Regions from separate parts of the Citrobacter sp. GW821-FHT02E08 genome, predicted to be linked through region 1. Evidence: riboswitches for the same ligand, from Rfam matches in the RefSeq annotation. Region 1 holds a riboswitch; each other region holds the start of a gene.
What was found. A riboswitch is a leader RNA that binds a small molecule or an ion and turns the genes downstream of it on or off. The one in region 1 is predicted to bind thiamine pyrophosphate.
Positions count from the first base shown of each region.

Region 2: another riboswitch for thiamine pyrophosphate. It lies ahead of thiB (thiamine ABC transporter substrate binding subunit); the one in region 1 lies ahead of thiC (phosphomethylpyrimidine synthase ThiC).
Region 3: another riboswitch for thiamine pyrophosphate. It lies ahead of thiM (hydroxyethylthiazole kinase); the one in region 1 lies ahead of thiC (phosphomethylpyrimidine synthase ThiC).

Region 1 is NZ_JBWKVL010000023.1:24,592-26,860, reverse strand. It holds gene nudC (NAD(+) diphosphatase) at 1-248, opposite strand, end outside; gene rsd (sigma D regulator) at 346-834, shown strand; TPP riboswitch at 887-996, shown strand; gene thiC (phosphomethylpyrimidine synthase ThiC) at 1,079-2,269, shown strand, end outside.
Region 2 is NZ_JBWKVL010000005.1:145,462-147,730, reverse strand. It holds gene thiB (thiamine ABC transporter substrate binding subunit) at 1-852, opposite strand, end outside; TPP riboswitch at 884-984, opposite strand; gene sgrR (HTH-type transcriptional regulator SgrR) at 1,020-2,269, opposite strand, start outside.
Region 3 is NZ_JBWKVL010000027.1:330-2,598, reverse strand. It holds gene thiD (bifunctional hydroxymethylpyrimidine kinase/phosphomethylpyrimidine kinase) at 1-234, opposite strand, end outside; gene thiM (hydroxyethylthiazole kinase) at 231-1,019, opposite strand; TPP riboswitch at 1,053-1,150, opposite strand; gene AC07UY_RS21320 (hypothetical protein) at 1,839-2,269, shown strand, end outside.

The DNA.
Region 1 (2,269 bases):
CCCGCCAGTTGAAACAGACCGACATCCTGATCGATAACCTGCCGTACGGATCCCATATCATGGCGGCGATGCTGCTGTACCAACCAGACGGGTTCGCTTTCCCACTCCCCAATCTGGAGAGCGCGCTGCCCAACAAGATCGAACGTTGCCGCTTCGCCATGCGGCAGTTCTCCGCGAGGTAGCCATATTTTTTGCTCATGGCTGACAATCCACCAGCCGCTGTCTAATTTTTCAATTATACGATCCATATCTCTTGCGCTACCTTTGCTTCACAGGCATGTTGTTTACATTATTTTTACATTTTTGAGTGAGCAGTTTTTTGAATCTAAACTTGCGGAGTCAATCATGTTAAACCAGCTGGATAACCTGACAGAGCACGTCAGAGGAAGTAATAAACTGGTTGATCGCTGGCTACATGTACGTAAGCATCTGCTCGTGGCTTACTACAATTTGGTTGGCATTAAGCCTGGCAAAGAATCGTACATGCGCTTAAACGAAAAAGCGCTGGATGATTTTTGTCAAAGTCTGGTCGATTACCTTTCCGCCGGACACTTCAGTATTTATGAACGTATTCTCCATAAATTGGAAGGTAACGGGCAGCTTTTAAACGCAACGAAAATTTGGCCGTTGCTGGAAGCCAATACGCAACGCATTATGGATTACTACGACTCCAGCCTGGAAATGGCCATCGATCATGATAACTATCTTGAATTTCAAAAGGTTTTATCAGATATCGGCGAAGCGCTGGAATCCCGATTTATCCTTGAAGACAAGCTGATCATGCTGGTCTTTGACGCGATGCACGACAGTGCCAGGGCAAAACGTCCTGCTTGAGTTCGACGCTATTAACGCGTAACTTACCTTTGTCGCCCCCTTTACCGGGGGTTATTTCTTGTCGGAGTGCCCAGTGTGAAAACACGGGCTGAGACCGTTAATTCGGGATCCGCGGAACCTGATCAGGTTAAAACCTGCGAAGGGAACAAGAGTCAATCTGCTATTGCATCGCCATTGCGGCGATCGTCTCTCTTGCTTCATCCGTCGTCTGACAAGCCACGTCCTTACTTTTTTGGAATGAGCTATGTCTGCAACAAAATTAACCCGTCGCCAGCAACGCGAACAAGCACAACACTTCATCAATACGCTAGAAGGTACTGCCTTTCCTAACTCCAGACGGATCTATATCACCGGCTCGCAGGCGGATATCCGCATCCCAATGCGCGAAATCCAGCTTAGTCCGACGTTAACCGGCGGCACAAAAGACCATCCACAATACGAAGAAAACGAAGCCATTCCGGTGTATGACACCTCGGGCCCGTATGGCGATCCTGATATCGCGATTAATGTTGAACAGGGTCTGGCAAAACTGCGTCAACCGTGGATTGATGCCCGCGCTGACAGTGAAGCACTGACCGATCGCAGCTCAGCCTATACCAAAGAGCGCCTGGCCGATGACGGTCTGGATGAACTCCGTTTCACTGGCCTGTTAACGCCGAAACGTGCCAAAGCCGGAAAATGCGTCACGCAATTGCATTATGCGCGCCAGGGTATCGTCACGCCGGAGATGGAGTTCATCGCTATCCGTGAAAACATGGGGCGCGAGCGCATTCGCAGTGAGGTGTTACGCCACCAGCATCCAGGCGAAGGCTTTGGCGCACGCCTGCCGGAAAACATCACTCCGGAGTTTGTCCGTGATGAAGTGGCCGCCGGACGCGCGATTATTCCTGCGAACATTAACCATCCGGAATCTGAGCCGATGATTATCGGCCGCAACTTCCTGGTCAAAGTAAACGCCAATATCGGCAATTCTGCGGTGACCTCTTCCATCGAAGAAGAGGTCGAAAAACTGGTCTGGTCCACACGCTGGGGAGCAGATACGGTGATGGACCTTTCAACAGGCCGCTATATCCACGAAACCCGCGAGTGGATCCTGCGTAACAGCCCGGTGCCGATCGGTACAGTGCCGATCTACCAAGCGCTGGAGAAGGTCAATGGGATCGCCGAAGATCTGACCTGGGAAGCCTTCCGCGATACGCTGCTGGAGCAGGCCGAACAAGGTGTCGACTACTTCACCATCCATGCAGGCGTCCTGTTGCGCTATGTGCCGATGACAGCCAAACGCCTGACGGGGATTGTCTCGCGCGGCGGTTCAATTATGGCGAAATGGTGCCTGTCCCATCATCAGGAAAACTTCCTCTACGAGCACTTCCGCGAGATTTGCGAAATCTGCGCCGCCTACGACGTTGCGCTCTCTCTCGGCGATGGCCTGCGT
Region 2 (2,269 bases), on a different contig from region 1:
GACAGGGTACATCCAGTTGCCGGTGGGGATGGCGTTCTGGAATGCCGGAGAAACCATAAATTTGAGGAATTTCTCTGCCAGTTCTGGCTGTTTGCTGGCGGCGGTACGGGCGGCGACTTCTACCTGCAGATAGTGGCCTTCGCTGAAGTTTGCCGCGGCGTAATGGTCTTTTTTCTCTTCGATAATGTGATACGCCGGAGAGGTGGTGTAGCTCAGCACCAGATCGCTTTCCCCTTTCAGGAACAGGCCATAAGCTTCGCTCCAGCCTTTGGTGACGGTGACCGTTTTGGCCGCCAGTTTTTGCCAGGCTTCGGGGGCTTTATCGCCATAGACTTTCTGCATCCACAACATCAGTCCAAGACCCGGCGTGCTGGTACGCGGATCCTGATAAATCACGCGCCATTTCTGGTCGCTTTCGACGAGCTCCTTCAGGCTTTTAGGCGGGTTTTTCAGCTTGTTTTTGTCATAAACAAACGCGAAGTAACCGTAATCGAAGGGGACAAAGGTCTCGTTCTGCCAACCGCCAGGTACGTTGACGGCATCAGGTGCAATGCCGCTTTTCGCAAACAGGTTGGTTTGCGTGGCGGCCTCGAGCAGGTTGTTGTCCAGCCCAAGCACCACATCCGCTTTGCTGTTCTTCCCTTCCATGCGCAGGCGATTAAGCAACGAAACGCCATCTTCCAGCGCCACCATTTTCAGTTCGCACTGGCAGTCGGCTTCGAAAGCTTTCTTGATGGTGGGACCGGGTCCCCAGTCGGCAGCGAAAGAGTCGTAGGTGTACACGGTCAGGATCGGTTTAGCGAAGACCGGTGCAGCACACAGCACCAGTAAGGGAAGACATTTTTTTAACACTTTGCACCTCAGTAAAAGAGTGGCAAAGGACTTGAGCATGAGCCTCAAATCCCTTCGCCGGCGTTATCCGGATCAGGTTCGACGGGTATTTTCTCAGCCCGCGCACATGGCGCAGCACCCCGTTGAGAACGGCACATTGTAATGATTACGTGAAGAGATCAAAAGGGTTAAGGATCCGGTGGGGCAAACCACGCCGATTTAAAGTCGAACCAGCCGAGCGTGTTCATCCGCAAGCCGCGCATACTGCGCTGTCCCTGAATGATCAGCCAGTGGTGAATAAGCGGCACAATCGCTTTGCTGGCGAGCAACTGTTGGCACCAGGCTGCCAGATTCATCTCGCCTGCGTGCCACTGCGCGGCATCTTCTTTCCAGTCTCGCGGGATACAGTTTTGTAGCAAAGGCACTTCGCATAAGTGAGCAAACAGTGAGAAGTCGAGCGGCAACGTAAAGTTGGCGCTGTTGAGCCAGATGTCGCTCTCGATCTCGCCTGCGTGCCACTGATCGTAGTCGATCTCCTGAATATTCAGGTGAACCTGGTGTTCTGCCAGCAGGGCGCTCATGATCTGGGCGATAACCCGATGTTCAATGTGTTCGCGATAGTACGTCAGCGTCAGGGTTTCCAGACCCGCAGGTTTTTCACCGCGCCCCGGCCGGGCATGGTGCCAGCGGGGCAGTAATCCATAGGCGGGGAACCACAGGCGCTGGTACTGCTCATCGGCGTGGTAAAGCAAATGGGTAGGGGAAAGCACGTGGCTTACCCACTCTCTGACGTGCTGATTGGCACCTCGATGGGTTCGTGCATCAAAGAGTAAATAGTAACAACCTTCCTCAAGACGACTCTCAATGGCCTTTTCACTTTCTACAGTGCCTTCGAGCATCAGGCCGCACGTCGGTTCTTCGCTAATGTCCGGCAACACCCAAACATTCACTTCATCAATGAGTGCCCGGTAGCCAAAGTAATCGTCAAAGGCGTGGATCTTCAGCTGATTACGCGTATTGCGCATCACGGCATAAGGGCCAGTACCTATTGGATGGCTGGAGAAATTGTTCAGGGTTTCCCATTCTCGCGGCAGGATCATCGCCGGAACCTGGCCTAACAACCACGGAAGCCAGCGATCGGGTTGTGAGAGATGGACATCCAGCGTCCAGGTTGTCGGAGAGACAATCTGCGTGATGTGCGAGTAGAGCGGAAGGGCGTTGATGCGCGTGAGAGACGCCACCACATCTTCCATTTCCAGCTCTCGCCCGTGGTGAAAGTGAATCCCCGGTCGCAGAAAGAATCGCCATTGCAAAGGAGAAATTTGCTGCCAGTGATGGGCAATATCGGCTTCCAGTTCCCCATTTTCCTCATTTACGCGGGTTAGCGCGCTGAAGATTTGCCGGGCGATGTGGGTTTCAGAACGGCGTAATGCGCTGC
Region 3 (2,269 bases), on a different contig from region 1:
GATCTTGGTGGTATCAATTCGCACATCGTTGAACACAGAATCAAGCTGCGCCGCGACAAAATCAGGTTCAATTCGGTAGACCGACTGAACGCCGCGCGTATTTTGCGCGACCAGCGCGGTAATGACGGAGCAACCATACGCACCGAGGGCCGAGAATGTTTTCAGATCGGCCTGAATTCCCGCACCGCCGCTGGGGTCCGTGCCAGCAATGGTTAAAGCATTTATCCGTTTCATGCGTATTCCTCCGCGTTCAGGTTATAGAGAGCATCAAGAAAAGCAGGAATAAAACTGCCGGGTCCCTGACTGCGATCGGTTGCTATTTGCCCCGCTTGCTTCATCCAGCTACAGGCGGAGGCGACATTGTCCAGCGTATTCCCCGGCAACGCGCAACTTGCCGCCACCACTGCGGATAAAGCACACCCCGTACCCACGACACGCGTCATCAATGGTGAGCCACCGGTGACACAGACGGTGCGTTGACCATCGGTCACGTAATCCACCTCTCCCGTCACCACCACGACACATCCGCACTGACGCGCCAGGGCAAGCGCAGCAGGTAACGCCGAGGCGGCTGTATCGGTAGTATCCACTCCGCGTCCGCCCGCAGACATTCCGGCAAGCGCAAGAATTTCAGACGCATTCCCGCGAATAGCGGCAGGTTGCAGCGCCAACAACGTCAGGCAGAAGCGACGACGGAAATCGAGTCCGCCCACGGCGACAGGGTCAAGCGTCCAGGGGGTATTGGATATGCGCGCCTGCTCCACCGCCGTGCGCATGGCTTCAGCGCGTGCCTGTGTCAGTGTTCCGACATTAATCAGAAGCGCACTCGCGATGGCAGCAAACTGGCCTGCCTCTTCAGGTTCAATCACCATGGCAGGTGAAGCGCCTAACGCCAGCAATGTGTTCGCTGTAAACGTTTGTACGACATCATTCGTCATACAGTGTGTGAGAGGAGAAAGTGTTCGAAATTGGTGCAAGGTACGAGCCGCCAGAGCGCGGCTGTGCAGGTCAGGCTGCATGTTCAGCTCCTGCCCGCGTGAAGAAGATGAGACACGAGCAGTGTCAGACTTCCCTACGCTGGCATTATCCAGATCAGGTGGTACGGGTATTTCTCAGCCTTCATTTAAGAAGGGCACCCCGAGTCGTTAGTAGTACAAATCGCTTGATTATTAACAGAGTAAGGAAAGCAGTTGGCGATTGCAAGCCCTCGCTGGCAGGCTGATATCCAGCCCTGTTTCAGGGTCAGCAAGAAAGCGAAAACGATAAATGACGCCAGTACATATCACGCCCATTTTTACCGTCAATATTTCATCCAAAAAACACCTTGTGGCATTCGTTAAAGCGTAAAGATGACGTTATTGAGCATGTTATCCATGATTAATGCTATGTATACTTTTCACATATCAATATCACTTACTCTACTTTAAACCATCTAATAGAACCATCCTATCTAAAACATTAACACTACGTATCATCAATAAAATTCAAAATAGTGAACCAGAAAAAACAAAATAAAGTATCAGAAATAAATAATAACCCAGGTTACAAACAGTTCATTCTTAGATTAAATATAATTCAACAGCCCTTCCATTTATTCTCTAATCTTCTATTGATCTGGATAACAGCAGATTTTCACCCCCCAAAACTTTAGCTATTCGTGCCATGCGTGATCTACATCAAAGTTTAACCTATCACGTTGCTGGATAGTTTATTCGCGTTACTAAAAAAGGAAATTAGTCACCACTCGGTAAGATATTGTCTGGAAGAGACAAAGGCCGTCTCAACGCTTAAAAATAACAGTAATAACACTTATGTTAATTTCTTGTGGAAATGTTTAAATGAAATTTGTTAAATCTGCAGTTTCTGTCGTTGTTTTTAGCGCCATCGCCATTTCTTCTGCTCATGCTGCCAGCGTTGGTTATATCGGTACGATAGATGGTACAAATACCTTTATCGCTGTTAAAGGGGTTGATGAGTCTGTTAAAACATACGACCTGGATCAGATTCAAAATAATACCAATCGCATTACGTCTGTTGATGCTGATTTAAATAGCACGAAAGATGCAGTCATTGTCGTAAACAAAAAAGTGGATGATGTTCAAACGCAAGCCGATTTACATACTGGCCAAATTGCCTCGAATAATCATCAAATTGGTATTTTATTCAACACCAAAGCGGATCAGAGCACTGTTGATAGTGAAGCGGCGAACCGTTTAAGTGGGGATAAGAATTTGCAAACGCAAATCACCACTAACAAAGCCGACCAGCA